Regions from separate parts of the Streptomyces sp. NPDC085927 genome, predicted to be linked through region 1. Evidence: riboswitches for the same ligand, from Rfam matches in the RefSeq annotation. Region 1 holds a riboswitch; each other region holds the start of a gene.
What was found. Region 1 has a riboswitch for cyclic di-AMP ahead of ACIF80_RS24005 (M23 family metallopeptidase). Riboswitches for the same ligand answer to the same signal wherever they lie in the genome.
Positions count from the first base shown of each region.

Region 2: another riboswitch for cyclic di-AMP. It lies ahead of ACIF80_RS36525 (M23 family metallopeptidase); the one in region 1 lies ahead of ACIF80_RS24005 (M23 family metallopeptidase).
Region 3: another riboswitch for cyclic di-AMP. It lies ahead of ACIF80_RS34335 (peptidoglycan DD-metalloendopeptidase family protein); the one in region 1 lies ahead of ACIF80_RS24005 (M23 family metallopeptidase).

Region 1 covers NZ_JBITSN010000009.1:224,415-230,751, reverse strand. Annotated here, with positions in the region: gene ACIF80_RS24010 (M16 family metallopeptidase) at 1-1,317, shown strand, start outside; cyclic di-AMP (ydaO/yuaA leader) riboswitch at 1,574-1,736, shown strand; gene ACIF80_RS24005 (M23 family metallopeptidase) at 1,749-2,522, shown strand; gene ACIF80_RS24000 (GntR family transcriptional regulator) at 2,779-3,501, shown strand; gene ACIF80_RS23995 (HPr family phosphocarrier protein) at 3,714-3,995, opposite strand; gene ACIF80_RS23990 (GNAT family N-acetyltransferase) at 4,195-6,337, shown strand, end outside.
Region 2 covers NZ_JBITSN010000029.1:16,457-22,793, forward strand. Annotated here, with positions in the region: gene ACIF80_RS36520 (PrsW family intramembrane metalloprotease) at 1-502, shown strand, start outside; gene ACIF80_RS36525 (M23 family metallopeptidase) at 599-1,633, opposite strand; cyclic di-AMP (ydaO/yuaA leader) riboswitch at 1,645-1,802, opposite strand; tRNA gene ACIF80_RS36530 (tRNA-Met) at 2,170-2,243, opposite strand; gene ACIF80_RS36535 (dihydrofolate reductase family protein) at 2,309-3,442, opposite strand; gene ACIF80_RS36540 (cation:proton antiporter) at 3,939-5,264, shown strand; gene ACIF80_RS36545 (response regulator transcription factor) at 5,380-6,078, opposite strand; gene ACIF80_RS36550 (HAMP domain-containing sensor histidine kinase) at 6,075-6,337, opposite strand, start outside.
Region 3 covers NZ_JBITSN010000022.1:13,988-20,324, reverse strand. Annotated here, with positions in the region: gene ACIF80_RS34345 (MBL fold metallo-hydrolase) at 1-1,058, opposite strand, end outside; gene ACIF80_RS34340 (SGNH/GDSL hydrolase family protein) at 1,367-2,152, opposite strand; gene ACIF80_RS34335 (peptidoglycan DD-metalloendopeptidase family protein) at 2,458-3,423, opposite strand; cyclic di-AMP (ydaO/yuaA leader) riboswitch at 3,428-3,590, opposite strand; gene ACIF80_RS34330 (tyrosine-protein phosphatase) at 4,112-4,909, shown strand; gene ACIF80_RS34325 (DUF6126 family protein) at 4,985-5,107, opposite strand; gene ACIF80_RS34320 (helix-turn-helix domain-containing protein) at 5,104-5,727, opposite strand; gene ACIF80_RS34315 (aspartate aminotransferase family protein) at 5,813-6,337, opposite strand, start outside.

The DNA of each region.
Region 1 (6,337 bases):
GCCCCCGAGCGCACCACCCTCGACAACGGTTTGACGGTGCTGCGCTGCCACCGCCCCGGCCAGCAGATCGTCGCCGTCGAGGTGCTGCTCGACGCGCCCCTGGAGGCCGAGCCGGTTGGGCTCGACGGTGTCGCCACGATCACCGCGCGGGCGTTCTCCGAGGGCACCGACAAGCACTCCGCCGAGGAGTTCGCCGCCGAACTGGAGCGCTGTGGCGCCACCCTGGACGCCTACGCCGACCACCCCGGCATCCGCCTGAGCCTCGAGGTGCCGGCCTCACGGCTCGCCAAGGGGCTCGGGCTGCTCGCCGACGCCCTCAGGGCGCCCGCCTTCGCCGACAGCGAGATCGAGCGCCTCGTCCGCAACCGACTCGACGAGATCCCGCACGAGCTGGCCAACCCCTCCCGTCGCGCCGCCAAGGAACTCTCCAAGGAGCTGTTCCCGGCGACGTCGCGCATGTCCCGCCCGCGCCAGGGCACCGAGGAGACGGTCGCAGCCATCGACTCGGCGGCCGTACGGGCCTTCCACGAGAAGCACGTCCGCCCCGCGACCGCCACCACGGTGGTCGTCGGCGACCTCACCGGCACCGACCTGGACGAGCTGCTCGGCGACACCCTCGGCGCCTGGACCGGATCGGCCGCCCAGCCGCGGCCCGTTCCGCCGGTCGTCGCCGACGACACCGGCCGGGTCGTGATCGTGGACCGCCCCGGTGCCGTACAGACGCAGCTGCTCATCGGCCGCGTCGGAGCGGACCGGCACGACCGTGTGTGGGCCGCGCAGGTGCTCGGCACCTACTGCCTCGGCGGCACCCTCACCTCCCGGCTGGACCGCGTCCTGCGCGAGGAGAAGGGGTACACCTACGGCGTACGGTCGTTCGGCCAGGTCCTGAGGTCCGCCCCGGACGGCACCGGCGCGTCGCTGCTCGCCATCAGCGGCTCCGTCGACACCCCGAACACCGGCCCCGCCCTGCAGGACCTGTGGACGGTGCTGCGCACCCTCGCCGCGGAGGGCCTCACCGACGCCGAACGCGACGTCGCCGTGCAGAACCTGGTGGGGGTGGCGCCGCTCAAGTACGAGACCGCCGCGGCCGTCGCCGGCACCCTGGCCGACCAGGTGGAGCAGCACCTGCCCGACGACTACCAGGCCGAGCTGTACCGGCGGCTCGCCGCCACGGGCACCGTGGAGGCGACCGCGGCAGTGGTGAACGCCTTCCCGGTGGACCGCCTCGTGACCGTCCTGGTCGGCGACGCGGCGAAGATCAAGGAGCCCGTCGAGGCGCTCGGCATCGGCGAAGTCACCGTCGTGGCCGCCGAGTAGAGGCCCCGTCGGCGGCCGGGACGCCGCTGAGGGGGCAGTCCGCGGGGATCCCGTGGGCACCCGGCGGAGCGCATGCGCGCGTGGCCCTGGTGGCATGCAAGCCACCAGGGCCCGCTCATGCCCGAATTGGGGTGGGAGATGCCTGTCTGCCCTGTGGGATGCGCTACAGAAGTCGGGATCCGTTTGGGAATTGAAACGGGCTCCGCTTAGCGTCATGCGGTCTGTTCGTCGGGCAGTGCGCCGCAGCCGCGGCACCGGACAGTCATCGCCGAGTCCCCGTACGGCGCGAGCCAGGGGAGCCGGGGACCCAACCGTCCCTGGGGTGAATCGGACGCCCGCGCGTGTCGCGAGGGGGCCCGTAGGAGACCTTCCTGCTCCGAACCCGTCAGCTAACCCGGTAGGCGAGAGGGAAGGAAAGGACCACCCTGTACATGGCGTTCACCCGCGCCACCGGGAAGCACCGTCGCCCCGGCCGCGTGCACCGCGGCACCGCCAAGGCGGCGGGCGTCGCGGCCCTCACCACCACCGGTGTCATCGGCTCCTTCGCGGCTCCGGCGCTCGCCGCCGAACCCGCCGCGGAACAGACCGGCCTCACCCCCGTGATCACCCTGGGCGACGAGGCCGCCGCCCAGGTCGACGCGCAGGCGGCCGCCCAGCACGAGGCCGCACGCGAGGCGGCCCAGGCCGCCGCCCGCGAGGCCGCCGAGGAAGCCGCGCGGGAGAAGGCGGCCGAAGAGGCCGAGAGGGCCCGCGAAGCCGAGGAGCGCGCCGCGCGGGAGGCCGAGCGCAAGCGTCTCAACACCTTCGTGTCCCCGATCGCGGGCTCCTACGTCTCGACCGGTTACCTGTCCGGCGGCGCCGTCTGGTCCTCCGGCACTCACACGGGTGTCGACTTCCACGCCGCGAGCGGCACCCCCGTGCTCTCGGTCGGCATGGGCACCGTCGTCGAGGCCGGCTGGGGCGGCGCCTACGGCAACCAGGTCGTGATCAAGATGCACGACGGCACGTACACCCAGTACGGCCACCTGTCGTCCGTCGGTGTCTCGGTGGGCCAGCAGGTCACCCCGGGGCAGCAGATCGGCGTCTCCGGGGCCACCGGCAACGTCACCGGCGCGCATCTGCACTTCGAGGCCCGCACCACCGCCGAGTACGGCTCCGACCTCGACCCCGTCGCGTACCTCCGCGCGCACGGCGCGAACCTCTGACCGGGCACGCACCCCCGGCCTCCGTGCACACCTCGACGGCCGCGTGATCCCCTGACACCGCGGGTGTCCGCTTTCCGCGGAATGGCCCCGGCCCGCTCTCCGGGCCGGGGCTTTCGGTGTTTCCGGCGGGCGGCCCGTTGTCCAAAAAACAGACATGATTCCCGGCTCACCGTCGGAAATTCCCGCGCGTTGCAATAGAGTCACGGAACGGGCGTCACCCGTTGACGTTATGCGGGGATTAATTCGGAGGTCGGTCATGCGTATTCCGGCGCACTCGGTGTGCACGGCGATCCGGGACGACATCGTCTCGGGTGTCTACGAGCGTGGCGGCCGGCTCACCGAGGAACTCCTCGCCCGCCGCTACGGCGTCTCGCGCGTCCCCGTCCGGGAGGCCCTGCGCACCCTGGAGGCCGAGGGCTTCGTGGTGACCCGGCGGCACGCGGGCGCGTGCGTCGCGGAACCCACCGAGCGTGAGGCCGCCGACCTGCTGGAGATGCGGCTGCTGCTGGAGCCGCTCGGAGCCTCCCGTGCCGCGCAGCGCCGCACCGAGGCCCACCTGAAGGTGCTGCGCGGCCTGGTCCGGCTGGGCCAGGAGCGGGCCCGCCAGGGCCACAGCGACGACCTGCGCTCCCTGGGCGGCTGGTTCCACGAGACGCTCGCCCAGGCGTCCGGCAGTCCGGCGCTGACGTCGACGCTGATCCGGCTCCGGCACAAGATCGGCTGGATGTACGAGGTGCGGGGGACGAGGGACCCGGTGGAGTGCTGGGCGGAGCACGGCGCGGTCGTGGACGCCGTGGCGCGCGGGGACGGCGAGCGCGCGCGTACGGTCATGGCGCTGCACACCGGGCGCGCCGCCGCCGCCCACCGTCTGCGCTTCACCGCCGGGGCAGCCGGGGCCGAGCGTGCGGACCGGGCGGCCCGCGCGGAGGGTGTGAGGAACGCGCAACATCCCGTAAACACATCGGGTCCGCGCTCTTAACACGGGTGCCGTATACAAAAGGGAGCGCGATTCCGAGGCATTTCCTGCTGCGCGCAAAAAGGGAAAGAGAAAGGCCCGCCCGACGGTTCTGGCAGGCCTTTCGGTGGTGTGGTCCGGTGCCTGTGAATCACAGAGCGCTGCAACCATGAATTGAGTGACCCGGACGGCGCGCAACCAGATCCGCGAGAGCGGCACCGGTTTAGGCGCACAATTCAGACGGTCTCGGGAAGTTCCTCGAGGCCCTCGGAGACCAGCTTCGCCAGCCGGTCCAGGGCGGCGTCGGCACCCTCGGCGTCGGAGGCGAGGACGATCTCCTCGCCGCCCTGGGCGCCCAGGCCCAGGACGGCCAGCATGGAAGCCGCGTTGACGGGGTTGCCGCCGGCCTTGGCGATCGTCACCGGGACGCCGGTGGCCGTGGCGGATCGGACGAAGATGGAGGCGGGGCGGGCGTGGAGGCCCTCGGCCCAGCCGACGTTGACGCGGCGCTCAGCCATGTGTTGCTGCCCTTCGGAGTTCAGGTTGTCTAGACCAGTTTCCCACATCGTGAAGCACGCCGGGGAGCGGCACCGGAAGCGGCACTCGCAGCGGCACCCGCTCACGCTCCCCGGCGGTGCCGGACCGCGGCCTCGGTCGGTCCGTGCCCCCACAGACTGCCTCGCGCCGTCGCTGTCCGCGAGCCGTACTCTGGGGGCCATGCAGACCTCCTCGGACCGGCATGAGTATCCCGCCCACTGGGAGGCCGACGTGGTGCTGCGCGACGGCGGCACCGCGCGCGTACGCCCCATCACCGTCGACGACGCCGAGCGTCTGGTCAGCTTCTACGAGCAGGTGTCGGACGAGTCGAAGTACTACCGCTTCTTCGCGCCCTACCCCCGCCTGTCCGCCAAGGACGTGCACCGCTTCACGCACCACGACTTCGTGGACCGGGTGGGGCTCGCGGCCACCGTGGGCGGCGAGTTCATCGCCACCGTACGCTACGACCGGATCGGCCCCGACGGGACGCCCGCGTCGGCACCGGCCGACGAGGCCGAGGTCGCCTTCCTCGTGCAGGACGCCCACCAGGGCCGGGGCATCGCCTCCGCCCTGCTCGAGCACATCGCCGCTGTCGCCCGGGAGCGCGGCATCCGCCGGTTCGCCGCCGAGGTGCTGCCGGCCAACAGCAAGATGATCAAGGTGTTCACGGACGCCGGGTACACCCAGAAGCGCAGCTTCGAGGACGGCGTCGTCCGCCTCGAGTTCGGCCTCGAACCCACCGACCGTTCCCTGGCCGTGCAGCAGGCGCGCGAGCAGCGCGCCGAGGCCCGCTCGGTGCAGCGGCTGCTCGCCCCGGGCTCGGTCGTGGTCATAGGCGCCGGCCGCACGCCCGGCGGCGTGGGCCGCAGCCTCCTCGACAACATCCGGGACGCCGGATTCACCGGTCGCCTGTACGCCGTGAACAAGGCCCTCCCGCCGGAGCGGAAGGAACTCGACGGAGCCGCCGGGGTGCCCGCCCACCGCTCGGTGCGGGACATCGACGGCCCGGTCGACCTCGCCGTCGTCGCGGTGCCCGCCGACGACGTCCCCGAGGCCGTGGCCGAATGCGGCGAACACGGGGTGCAGGGGATCGTCGTCGTGTCCGCCGGGTACGCCGAAGCGGGCCCCGACGGCCGCGAGCGCCAGCGCGCCCTCGTCCGCCAGGCCCGCTCGTACGGCATGCGGATCATCGGGCCGAACGCGTTCGGCGTCATCAACACCTCCCCGGACGTACGCCTGAACGCCTCGCTCGCGCCGCAGATGCCGCGTCCCGGCCGCATCGGCCTGTTCGCCCAGTCCGGAGCCATCGGCATCGCCCTGCTGTCACGGCTGCACCGGCGCGGCGGGGGAGTCACCGGTGTCACGGGCGTGTCCACCTTCGTGTCCTCCGGCAACCGGGCCGACGTCTCCGGCAACGACGTCATGCAGTACTGGTACGACGACCCGGACACCGATGTCGCCCTGATGTACCTGGAGTCCATCGGCAACCCCCGCAAGTTCACCCGCCTCGCCCGCCGCACCGCGGCGGTGAAGCCCCTGGTCGTCGTCCAGGGCGCCCGTCACGGCTCCGGACCCCGCGGGCACGCCGTGCGCGCGACGCGCCTGCCCCACGCCACCGTCTCCGCGCTGCTGCGGCAGGCCGGGGTGATCCGGGTGGACACCATCACGGAACTGGTCGACGCGGGCCTGCTGCTCGCCCGCCAGCCGCTGCCGTCCGGTCCCCGGGTGGCGATCCTGGGCAACTCCGAGTCCCTGGGGCTGCTCACCTACGACGCCTGCCTCGCCGAGGGGCTGCGCCCGCACCCCCCGCTGGACCTCACCACCGGGGCGTCGGCGGCGGACTTCCACGCGGCGCTGTCCCGGGCACTGGCCGACGACACCTGCGACGCCGTGGTGGTGACCGCGATTCCGGCGCTGGGGGAACCGCCCACCGACGACGCGGCCCTCGCCGGGGCGCTGCGCTCGGCCGCCGCCGCGGCCCCGTCCAAGCCGGTCCTGGTCGTCCACGTGGAACTCGGCGGTCTGGCCGAGGCCCTGTCGGCGGCGGCCAGCACGGCCCCGCAGCCGGCCCCGGCCACCCCGGCCCGCCCGGAAGCGCAGGCCACGCACCCCGCCCCGCCCGACGGCGAGCGCCCTCCCGCCGCGACGACGCCGGTCACCGCACCGACGCACACCCCTCCGCAGGGCCCGGCCGTCCTGCCCGCCCCGCCCGCCCCCGTGAGCCTCCCCGAGGACGCCCACCTCATCCCCGCCTACCCCGCCGCCGAACGCGCGGTCCGGGCCCTCGCCCACTCCGTCGCCTACGCCCAGTGGCGACGGGACG
Region 2 (6,337 bases), on a different contig from region 1:
GCAGCGCGAGCTGCGGACCGTGCGGGAGGAACTGCCCGCGTACGTCAGGGCCGGCTGGCTGACCCCGGCCCAGCCCTACGCGCTCGGCTCGATGCGGGCCCGGCGCGTCGCCCTGCGGTACGCGCGCGGGCACGGCGGCCGGGCCGCGGCCCGCGCGGTGGCGCAGTACGGGGCGTACGCGACGTCGCTGGCGTTCCTGCGGCACCGGGGGCGCCGCGGCCGTGCGGGTACGGACTTCGCCGCGCGGGAGCGCGAGCTGCTACGGGAGCTGTGGCGGCGCCGCGACACGGCCCGTCCGGCCCTGGAACACGCGGCCCGGGTCACCGCACCGCCCGCCCCGCCCTGGCCGGTGTACGGGGCGTACGGCCGGCCCGGGGCGTACGAGGAGTACGGCGCGTACGGGAGGTACGGCGCGTACGGCGCCGCGAACCCCGCGTATTTGGCGCACCCCGGGTACCCGGCGTCCGGGCCGAACCCGTACGCGTACCCGTACCACCCCTGAAACGCCGGACCGGCAGCCCTGACGTCGGGGGGGCGTCGTCAGGACTGCCGGGGCTGTGGCTGAGAGAGCGCGCGAAGACCGGCCGGGGCCGGTGTCTCAGACGGTGAGGCCCTTCGACTGCAGCCAGGCCAGCGGATCGATGCCCGAGGTGGAACCGCCCGGGTGCACCTCCAGGTGGAGGTGGGCGCCGGTGGAGTTGCCGGTGGAGCCGACCCGGCCGATCACGTCGCCGGTGGTGACCTGCTGGCCGACACTGACGCTGATGGAGGACTGGTGGGCGTACCAGACCTCGGTGCCGTCGTCGAGGGTCAGCACGGTCTTGTAGCCGTAGGAGCCGTCCCAGCCGGCGGAGGTGATCGTGCCGGTGTGGACCGCCTTGATCAGGGTGCCCGTGGGGGCGGCGAAGTCCAGACCGGTGTGCTGGCCGGAGGACCAGTAGGCGCCGGCCTGACCGAAGGTCGAAGAGAGGGTGTACGAGGAGGTCGGCAGCGCGTACTGCTTGGCCAGCTCGGCCAGACGCTCGGCCTCGGCCTTCTTCTCGGCCTCCTCCTCCGCCTTCTTCTTCGCGGCGGCGGCCTTCTCCTCCGCTTCCTTCTTCGCGGCGGCGGCCTGCTCCTTGGCCTCCTTCTCCGCCTTCGCGGCGGCTTCGGCGGCGGCCTTGTCCTCGGCCTGGCTCTGCTGCTGCTCGACCTGGGCCATGATCCGGGCGCGCAGCACCTCGCCGGCGTCGGAGGTGCTGCCCTGCTCGGTCTCGTCGGCGACCGTGCCGATGCTGCTGAGCGGGGTGGCGGAGCCCTGGGGGGTTTCCTCGTCGGAGATGAGGGAACCGACAGAGGGAAGGTCCGGCATCGAGATCGAGACCGGCGGCTTGCCGGTCTGGGCGCTGGCCATGCCGCCACCGGCGACAGCGGCTATGACACCGACGCCCAGGACGGTGGAGCTACGGGCGAGGCCTCCGCCGCGCTGCTTGCCGACGCGATGCCGGCCGCGCACGGGAGGAAGGGACTCCGCAGTGGGGTTCCACTCCTCGAAGGGGCCCTCGTCGGTGCGGATGCTGCCGTAGCCGAAGGTGTCGCTGTCGCGCTGGCTCGGCATGAAGGGGGCCTCGGGGGCAGGCCGGTTCGACGCCACGTGGGCGCACTCCTTTCCTTCCTTCTCGCCTACCGGGTTAGCTGACGGGTTCGGAGCAGGAAGGTCTCCTACGCGCGTATACCGTCCGTGTCTCCACGGGGGCATGCACGCGATTCACCCCAAGGGGTTGGTTCCCCGGTTCCCTTGCGGGATTCGGCGTGTGCGCACGGAGCCGACTCGTGTGACGGCTGGGACGACCGCGCTGCGTTATCGAACGTTAATAGACGGAGGGCTCGTATTCCAAGCCGTTCCTCTTGATCGTTAACGATTCCCGTACGGACTTAAGCATCACGACCGCCCCAAAACGGGCGAGTTGACTTCCCCTCACTCGTCACACGTGATCTGACGGTGCATCATTTGTTATGCGCAGCGGGGTGCCCCGATCACCCGGCGTGATATTGGCGGGGAAGGGCTCGGAGACCGCGTTCTCGAAACCTCCGCCGGAGGACGGGCCGGAGGGCTGGAACGGGAATGAGAACGAGAACGGGAACGACCGAGGGCCGGAACCCTTTCGGATTCCGGCCCTCGGCCTTCAGTAGCGGGGACAGGATTTGAACCTGCGACCTCTGGGTTATGAGCCCAGCGAGCTACCGAGCTGCTCCACCCCGCGTCGTTGTGTAACCAGCATACGGCATCCGCGGGGTACTCCGCACACACATGACCGCCGCCCCTCCGTCACCGGCCGGTCAGGTGGCCGTTCGGTGCCTCGGCGGCCTCCTTGTGCTCCGGCAGGACGACGACCAGGGCACCCTCCGCGGCCAGTACTCCACTGCCGTCGGCGCCCGCCACGAAGGTGTCCGGCTCCCGCCACGCGGTGACCACCCGCCGTACCCCCGCGTCCAGGATCAGCCGGGCGCAGGGCGCCGGACGGGAGGCGCGGCGGGCACAGGGTTCCAGGCTGGAGTACACGGTGGCGGTCGCGAGCCGCGGGTCCGCGGGGTCGATCTTGGCGAGGGCGGCCTCCTCGGCGTGCACCACCGGGTCGCCGCCCTCCCGGGAGTGGCCGCGCGCCAGCTCGGTGCCGTCGGCCGCCACGACCACCGCGCCCACGCTGAACGCCGTCTCCGAGGGCGGGCACCGGTCCGCCAGTTCGCAGGCGAGGGCCAGCCAGTGGTGGTCGGCGGCCACGGGGAGCGGGCCGGTGCCGGGGGCGGTGGGCTCGTAGCGCATCAGGACGACGTCGCCGATGGGACGGGTCTCCAACAGCCGCAGCCGGCCGCCCTGGTAGGCGCCGGGGCCGAAGAGGCGGACGGCGTCCGGGTCGCCGACGAAGATCGGGGCGAGGATCAGCTGGAGTTCGTCGGCGAGCCCCTGGGTGAGGAGCTGGGTGTGGATCAGGCCGCCACCCTCGACCATCAGCCGCCGGACGCCGTACGCGTCGTACAGGTGCGTCAGCAGCCGCCGCCAGTCGAGGTCGGCGCCGAGCGGCACGATGTCGGCGGCGATGCCGTGCGCGCGGGCGCGCCCGGCACCCCCGTCGGTCGTGTAGAGGACCTTCGCACCGCCGGTGTGCCAGAAGTGTGCCGCCGGGTCCAGGTCGCCCGAGCCGCTGACGGTGACCTTCAGCGGGTATGCGGGGCGGCCCTCGGCGACCCGGGCGGCACGCCGCTCCGGCGCGTTGACCAGCAGCCGGGGGTTGTCGGCGCGGATCGTGCCGGCGCCGACCAGGATCGCGTCGACCGACGCCCGTACCTCGTCGACCCGGTCGAAGTCCTCCGGGCCGGACAGCAGCAGCCGCTCGGGGCCGGTGTCGTCGAGATACCCGTCGAGCGAGACGGCGGCGGACAGCAGGACGTACGGGTGGGGCATCGACGGCGCTCCTGACGGGGACGGCGGGCTGGACTGGGCGAAGCCAGGGCCGGGCCGGGCTGGCTGGGTTGGCCTGGCCTGGGCGAAGAGAGTCTTGCACCCGGTGCGTCTCCGCGCGGAGGGAAGCCGTACGGTGTGCCACCGCCCCATGGCGCGAACCGTACGGCGCGAACCGTACGGCGCGGAAAAGCGCGGTGACTCCGCCGCATCCGGCACCGGCCCGCGATGAGGGACCTTCCCCCATGCCTCGTGGGTGTCGTCCGCCACCTCGTTTGGGTGGCGTCACGGATGGCGGGCGCCGGGGGTCGGATGTGAGCGTGGAGAAACCCCCGGGCCACGGTCCCGGGATGCACAGGCCGTAACCCCTCGGGACCCGTGGGTGTACCGGCCGCGGCCCCGTATGGCGGAGAACCCCCGCCGACACGAAGGAGCGTTCCCCACTCGGGTCAGTCGGTCATTTTCCCCTCCGTCCCCGTGCTGTGGAAGGTGGTGACCCGTGGGACATGCCGACACCCTGCTCGCCATGGGCGGCGCGTTCCTCGCCGCGGCGTTCCTGGCCCGTCTCGGCAGCCGGATCGGGCTGCCGACGATCCCGCTGTTCATGCTCGCCGGCATACTGCTCGGCCCGCACACGCCCGGCCTGGTCCTGGTCGAGGACGCGCACGACTTCTCGATGCTGTCGGCGCTCGGTCTCGTCCTGCTGCTCTTCTACCTCGGCCTGGAGTTCCACCTCGACGACCTGAGACGGGGCGGCAAACAGCTCCTCAGCGCCGGTGGCATCTACCTGGCGCTCAACGTCGGCGCGGGGCTGGGATTCGGGTTCGCCCTCGGCTGGGGAGCGCGGGAGGCCCTGGTGCTCGCCGGGGTGCTCGGCATCTCGTCCTCCGCGATCGTCACGAAGATCCTCATCGAGCTGGGCCACATCAGCCGGCCGGAGACCCGCCTCATCCTCGGTGTCACCGTCGTCGAGGACATCTTCCTCGCGCTGTACCTCGCCGCGCTGCAGCCCGTCCTCAGCGGCGCCCAGGGACTCGGGGACATGGCGCTCCAGGCGTCCAAGGCGTTCGGCTTCCTGATGGTGCTCGCCGTCGCCGCCCGCTACGGAACCCGGCTGTTCGGCCGGATCATGGCCGTACGCGACAACGAGCTGCTGGTCGTCACCTTCCTCGGAACCGCGATCTTCGTCGCGGGCGTCTCCGAGGTGCTCGGGGTCGTCGACGCCATCGGTGCGTTCATGGTCGGTCTGATCGTGGCCGGTACCCCCGCCGCGCCCCGGATCCGCACTCTGGTGCACCCCCTGCGGGACGCCTTCGCGGCGATCTTCTTCTTCGCCTTCGGGCTGGCCATCGACCCGGGGGACATCGCCTCCGTCGCCGGTCCGGTGGCCGTCGCGGTGGCGCTCACCCTCGCGATGAACCTGACCGCGGGCCTCCTGGTGGCCCGGCTGTACCGGTACGGCGTCGACATCGCGGCCGACATCGCCACCACGCTCGTCTCCCGCGGCGAGTTCGCGCTGATCCTGGCCGCCATGGCCACCGGCGCGGGGCTCGACGACCGGCTCACGCCGTTCATCGCCGGGTACGTCCTCGTCCTCGCCGTGCTCGGTCCGGTGCTCGCCAAGCAGTCCCATCTGCTCGCGCGCGCCCTGCGCGCCGTCCAGGCCCGGCTGCCCGACCGCGGCTCGTCCCGGGACACCGGAACCGACCCGGACACCGGGCCCCCACCGGGCACGGGACTCCCCCCGGACCTGGACGCGGGGCCCGACGGAAACCTGGACGCCGAGCCCGTGCCCGACCGGGAGCCCGCCGAAGCCGAGCGCTAGCCGCACAGGAGCGGACGTCGGCCGCACGGAGAACGCCCGCACGGAGAACGCCGGCACGGGTAACGCTCGCCGGCCGAACGGAAGCTGATGCTTGATCAGGCTCCGGTGAGGCCCGTCAGGGTTCGATCAGCCCCACCCGGATGGCGTACCGGGTGAGTTCCAGCCGGTCCTTCAGGTCGAGCTTGGCCAGCAGGTTCGCACGGTGGCGCTCCACGGTCTTGGGGCTGATGACGAGGAGGTCGGCGATCTGCTGCGAGGTGTTCCCCTCGGCGACCAGCTTGAGGATCTCCTCCTCCCGGTCGGTGATGGCCTTCGCGGGCAGGTTCCGGCCGTCCCGGGCGAGTTCGAGGTAGTTGCGGATGAGGGCGTTGACGGCGCCCGGGTAGAGGAACGGTTCGCCTCGCATGGTGGCCCGGCAGGCCTCCACCAGGTCGCGGTCGGCGACGGACTTGAGCACGTACCCGGAGGCGCCGGCGCCCAGCGCCTCGAAGAAGAACTGCTCGTTGTCGTACATGGTCAGGATGAGGATCCGCGTCTGCGGCAGGGTGCGCGAGAGCTCACGGGCCGCCTGGAGGCCGGTCAGGCGGGGCATGGCGATGTCGAGGATCGCCAGGTCGGGTTCGTGGATACGGGCCTGTTCGAGGGCTTCGGCGCCGTTGTCGGCCTCGGCGACGACGGTCAGGTCCGGTTCGCCGTCGAGGATGAGGCGTACTCCCCGGCGGACCAGCGCGTGGTCGTCGGCGAGGAGGATGCGCGTGAGGGCGCCGCCGCTCTCGGTGCCGGTGGGGGTGCTGGTGGGGCCGGGCTCGGTCATGATCGGTGTTTCCGGTCGGGGACGGTGGTCACGGGCGGCGGGGTCCGCACGGGCGCGGGGCCCCGCACGGGAACGGGGACGGCGAGGCGTACTCGGGTCCCGCCGTCGGCGGCCGGGCCCACATCGAGGTCGGCGCCGACGAGCAGGGCCCGCTCGCGCATCCCGAGGATGCCGGCGCCCTCGGACGCGGTGCCGATGCCCTGGCCGTCGTCCTGGACGCGCAGCTCCACTCCGGAGGGGGTGCGGCGCAGGGAGACCT
Region 3 (6,337 bases), on a different contig from region 1:
CCGACCGCGTCGGCCGCGGCCATCGTCCACTCGCCGGGTTCCGCCCACGGGTGCGGCGCCAGGTTGAAGGTGCCCCAGTGGATCGGCAGGAAGACCCCGCCCGGCCGTCCCTGCTGGAGGTCGAGGTGGGCCTGGAGACCCTCCGCGGGGTTCATGTGGATCTCCGGCCAGGAACCGGGCCCGGGAATCGGGTCCGAGTGCCCCTTGGGCCAGAAGTCCGAGTACGCGCCGATCTGGATCATCGTCGCGTCGAAGGGGCCGTGGGTGGCGCCGATGTCCTTGAAGCCGTCGAAGTAGCCGGTGTCGCCGCTGTGGTAGACGCGGTGCTCCTCGCCCGCGACGGCCCATGAGGCCCACAGGGTGTGCTGGGTGTTGCGCAGGCCCCGGCCGCAGAAGTGGCGGGCCGGGGTGGCGGTGAGGGTGAGTCCGCCGATCCCGGTCGCCTCGTGCCAGTCCAGTTCGCGCAGCCGGTCGGCGGGCACGCCCCAGTGCTCGAGATGGGCGCCCACACCGAGCGGTACGGCGAACAGCGTGTCCGTGCCGGCGAGCGCCTTGATGGTGGGCAGGTCCAGGTGGTCGTAGTGGTCGTGCGAGATCACGACGACGTCGACCGGACCGAGCGCGGCCAGCGGCAGGGGCACCGGGTGCAGCCGCTTCGGCCCGGCGAAGGGGAACGGGGAGCAGCGCTCACCCCACACGGGGTCGAACAGCACCCTCCGCCCGTCGATCTCCGCGAGCACACTGGAGTGGCCCATCCAGGTCAGGCGCAGTCCGGAGGCAGGCGGGCGGGCCAGGTCGGCGAGGGTGGTGGCATGCACCGGCAGGGCGCCGTGCGGGGCACGGTGGGAGCGGGTGTCCTTGTCGAAGTAGGTCTTCGCCAGGTCCCGGGAGGAGCCCGGGGGCCGGAGCCGGGTGGGGCCTTCGGGGTTCTGGAACACGCCGTCCCGGTAGTGCGGGGACCTGCGGATACGCGCCATGCGCTCACCGGTGGGCTCCGCGCCGAAGGCCGCGGGCCGTAGCGCACGGAGCCCGGAGCTCTGGGAACGGGTACCGGCCACATTGCCTCCAGGTGGAGTCGGTCAGACATTCCATTATGTGCGGCCGGTCCGGCGCCGGTACGCCTCACTGGCCGGAAAGCGTCCCGGAGCCGTGCACGTGCTCCCTCACTTCTCGGCGAAGGAACAGCCGGCGGTCACCGCCTTCGCCCACGCGGGCGGGCTCCGCTGTCCGGATCCCGCCGGCCCGGGAGCGGGAGCCGGAGCGGGAGGAACTGTCCGGGCGGGCCCGCCGAACCGGGAACGCGGACGCCCCCGGCGCGGGCCGCGCCCGCACCCGCTCCCCCCGCCTCGCGCCCTCCCGCCCCTCGTCATGCCACCGAGGCGATGCGCTCCTTGATGTCGTGCGGGGACAGCGCGCCCTTCGCCGTCACGTGGTCCCCCGACGACTCTCCCCGCAGCCTGCGCCCTATCCACGGCACCAGGTACTCGCGCGCCCATTGGACATTGTCCCGCCGGACGTCGAGGCTGCCGCGGGGCGGCAGCGGGGGCCAGGTCTGCTCCGGGTCGGCCGGGACGTCCAGGCCGAGGGTCTGTCCCGCGCGGAGCGCCACGCGCGTGTGCCCCTCGGGCGACAGGTGCAGCCGGTCGGTGTCCCAGGCCCTGCGGTCCTGGATGCTCCTGAGGGACCAGAGGTCGAGCACCGGGCAGCCGTACCGGTCGGCGACGGCCCGCACATGCCCGTTGTAGGTGGCGATCTTGCCGCGCAGATGCCTGAGCACGGGCACGCCACGGGTGTCGAACCCGGTCGTCACCAGAACCGTGCCGGAGACCGCCGCGAGCGCGGCGATCGCCCGCTCGAAACGCTCGGCCACCTCGTCCGGGTCGCTGCCGGGGCGCAGGATGTCGTTGCCGCCCGCACAGAAAGAGACCAGTGCGGGGGCCAGTTCGACGGCCCGCGGAAGCTGGTCGGACACGACCTGGTCGAGCAGTTTTCCGCGCACCGCGAGATTCGCGTACCGGAAGTCGCCTTCGGGACGCCGGTCGGCGAGAAGTACCGCGAATCGGTCGGCCCAGCCGACGAATGCCCCGTTGGGGCCGGGGTCGCCGACGCCCTCGGTGAAGCTGTCCCCCACCGCCACGTACGACCCGATCACTGCCTTGCTGTCATTCTTCGAATCGTCTGCCACAACCGGACATGATTCACCTTCGAATGTGACCTACGCGACCGTAGGAAGGCATTGACGGACGGTGAGATAAGCCACTCGTAAAGCGCCGGCACATTTGGAATAGCCCTCCGGGCGGGGACGTTGACCGGCGGGCAACGTGACGCACGGAACACTCCCGGTACTCCCCGTACTCCCTTTCTGTGGGCACACCCGGCACACCGGACGCACCGAAGGCCGGACCCGGGGATCGGGGTCCGGCCTTCGGCGGCGTGTCAGGCGGGTTGCCTCGGGGGTCAGCCGATGGAGACGCCCTTGCCGCGGAGGTAGGAGACCGGGTCCAGGTCCGAGCCGTAGTTCGGCGTGGTGCGGATCTCGAAGTGCAGGTGCGGACCGGTCGAGTTGCCGGTGGAGCCCGAGAGGCCGACCTGCTGGCCGCCGCTCACGGTCTGGCCGGCCGAGACGGACAGCGAGGAGAGGTGGGCGTACTGGGCGTAGTGGCCGTCGTCCAGCTTGATGACGACCTGGTTGCCGTACGAGCCGGCCCAGCCGGCGGAGACGACGGTGCCCGCGCCCACGGCCTTCAGGGAGGTGCCGGTCGGAACGGCGAAGTCGACACCGGTGTGGTAGCCGCTGGACCACATGCTGCCGGCCACCTTGTAGGCGGTGCCGAGGCCGCCGCCGGGCACCGGCGAGCTGTAACCGGAGGTGGCCGCGGCCTGGTTCGCGGTGGCCGAGCCGGAGGAGGACTTCGGCGCGGACCGCTCGGAGGCCTCGCCGGCCGTCGACGGCTTCGCCTTGGAGGACGGAGCCGACGGAGCGGCCGAAGAGGGCGCCTCGGAAGAAGAGGACTTCTTCGGCGCACCGGTCGCGGCGGCCTTGCCGTCGACCGAGAGCTTCAGACCGGGGTGGATGAGCGACGGGTCGCCGCCCACGGCCTCGCGGTTGTCGGAGTAGAGCTGCTTCCAGCCACCGTCGACGTTCTCGGACTCGGCGATCTTCGCCAGGTAGTCGCCGCCCTTCACGATGTACGTGCGGGTCTCGCCGTTCTTGTCGCCGTCGGCCTTCACGCCGTCAGACGTCTTGCCGGCGACGGCATACGACTGGACGGCCTTTTCCGGGGCGGCCTGCGGAGTGGCGGCGTTCGCTCCGGTGGCACCGAGAAGCGGCAGGGCGAGTGCGGCGCCACCGGTTCCGGCGACGGCGATGGAGCGGGTGAAACGCAAAGCGCTGGGACGACGGTGCTTACCCTTTGCGGGCATGACGAATTCCTCTCCGGCGCCTACGAGGTGAGCTGTCGGGTGCGGACTGGAGATGCCCGGCCGCGTCGAAAACGCGGCTTAACCCCAAGCCGTTCCGGAGACCGGAACAGGCAGTCGTACCTGTGGGTCCCCCGCTCCTGCCATATACGGGTCAGAGGGTGAAGGCTCCGGACAGCGGCAGGATTAGGCGTCCGTCCGGATCGATGGCGAACGTAGGCGACCGAGACGCAAAGGGACAAGCGCGATCTTCCGAGCGAAGGCGTGTTTTCGTGATCCATTGACCTGAAAACCGTCACCCAGAGTCGCCCCGGATTTTCGACACCCCGCGAATCTCCTTGCTGAATACCGGAATTACGTGAGCATGGCGACAACACATCGTCACCTCTATGACGATGCTCACCACCCCATTCCCATCTCCCTTCCTATCGGGGCACGTTATGGCGAAACTCCTTAAACGGACAGAACGCTCTAATGGGAGAATCTCGGATGGTTCGGCCGGGCCGGGCCGCAGGTCCGGCACGGGTCCGTCCGCGCCGGCGACTCCGCACCGGGAGCTCCACCGGGAGGGCCCCGTCTCCACTCCGACGGCCCCCTCGCCAACTCATTGCCCCTGCCAGGCATGTCGTATCGTCGGGTGACACCCGCCGGCGCCGACGCGCCGGCGGCGCAGAGTGGGAGAGGGGCCCCCGTGACGCAGCAGATCCCGTCGACCGAACCCGAGCTCATCGGAGTGCGCAATTTCCGTGATGTGGGCGGTCTGCCGACCGTCGACGGCCGCCGGGTGCGGCACGGGGTGCTGTTCCGCAGTGGCCATCTCGCGCACGCCACGGAGGAGGACGCCGCCTTCCTGTCCTCCCTGGGACTGCACACCGTCTTCGACTTCCGCAACGCGGCCGACCACAAGCTGGACGGGCGGGACATCGAACTGCCCGGCGTGCGCAATGTGAATCTGCCGCTGAGCGACCCGGCCGACGGCGCCGAGTTCTGGAGGATGGTCCGCGACGGGGACCTGGACCAGCTCCGCTCGATCCTCGCCGGCGGCAAGGGGGCGGAGCGGATGATCACCTCGTACCGCATGACGGTGAGGCAACGCACCGCCGAGCACTCCCAGGTGCTGCTCTCGCTCGCCGAGGAGTGCGTGCCCGCGCTGATGCACTGCGCGGCGGGCAAGGACCGCGCGGGCCTGTCGGTGGCGGTGACACTGCTCGCGCTGGGCGTGGAGCGGGACGCGATCTTCGACGACTACCTGAAGTCCAGCGCCGCGCACCGCCGCTACAAGGTGCGCCGCAGCGGCACCTCCGCCTCGGCCTACTCCCCCGAGGTCATGGAGCTGCTCGACCCGCTGTTCGACGCCCGCGCCGAGTATCTGTCGGCCGCGCTGGAGACGATCGAGGAGACCTGGGGCGGCGTGGACCCCTACCTCGAGCAGGGGCTCGGGCTCACCCCCGGGAACCGGGAGCGGCTGCGCGAGCGCATGCTGGACTGAGTGATCCCCCGGTCGGGCACCTGCCCGACCGGGGGATCACAGGACCGCTCGGCTCCTGCCGTGTCCGTCCGGGAGTTACTGCTTCGCGCCCACCTCGAACAGCAGATAGATGAAGCCCGCGAAGAGGTGCCCCACCACCACGTAGACGAACAGCCTCACCCACAGGGCGCGGGGAAACTTCTCCTCCAGGTCTTTCATGACACATCTCCTTGGGTGGGGCCCAGGCACAGGGCGGCCGTGGGACTCTGCAGCAGGGTGTGGACGAACAGCAGCTCGACCCCGTCGGGGTCCTCGGCGGCGATACGGTGCGGGGTCAGCGAGTCGAAGTGCGCGCTGTCGCCCGGGGCGAGGCGGTGCAGGGCGTCCCCGAGGCGCAGCCGCAGCCGCCCCTTGAGGACGTACAGCCACTCCTCGCCCGGGTGGACCCGCACGATGTCGCCCTGGGCCCCGTACGGGACCTGGACCCGCAGGGCCTGCATCCCGCGCCCGGGGGAACCGGCCTGCCAGTACGTCCAGCCGCCCGCGGAGGTCGGCTCCATGTCGCCGGCGCGCGTCACCGGCTCGCGGTCGGCGGTCGTCTCGCCGAGCAGTTCGGAAACCGTCGTACCGTAGATACGAGCGAGGGAGAGCAGCATCGGCAGCGAGGGCTGGCGCTGCCCGGTCTCCAGCCGGGAGAGATGGGCGGGCGACAGTCCCGCGTCCCGGGCGGCGGCCTCCAGCGTCAGGGAGGCCCGGCGCCTCAGGGCGCGCAGCTGCGGGGCGACCGCGGGGAGCGCGGCGGCCGGTCCGGCCGACGGCTCGGCCTCGGGGGAACTCATGGCCCCATTCAGCCGCATCTTTGCCTGTGGGGCAAATTCCTTGCCTCACAGGCAAAACGCGTCCGGCCGGCGGACCGTCATGGTCTCACCGGTCGGCGACCGCCTGTTTCACCAGTGTCCTGCCGAACTCCCACACCAGACCGCCGTCATGGGCGTCGTCCATGACCGCGGTGAAGGCGTCCACGAACCGGTCCACCTCCCGCTCGCCGATGATCAGCGGCGGGATCAGCTTGATCACCTCCAGGTGGTCGCCGGAGACCTGGGTGAGGATCCTGTGCTTCTGCAGCAGCGGGACGACCACCATCTGCGCGAAGAGTCCCTTGCGCGCGGCCTGCAGCACGGCCCAGCGGCCGCGCAGCTTCAGCGACCGCGGCCGGCCGAACTCGATGCCGATCATCAGGCCCCGGCCACGGACGTCGGCGAGCAGCTCGTACGTGTCGACGAGGGCCGCGAGCCGGGACCGCAGCAGTTCCCCGGTGGCCCGGACGTTCGCGACGATCTGCTCGTTCTCCATCACCGCCAGCACCGCGAGGCCGGCGGCCATGGCCTGGGCGTTGCCCCCGAAACTGGCCGAGTGGACCAGCACCCGGTCCATCGACGAGTAGACCTT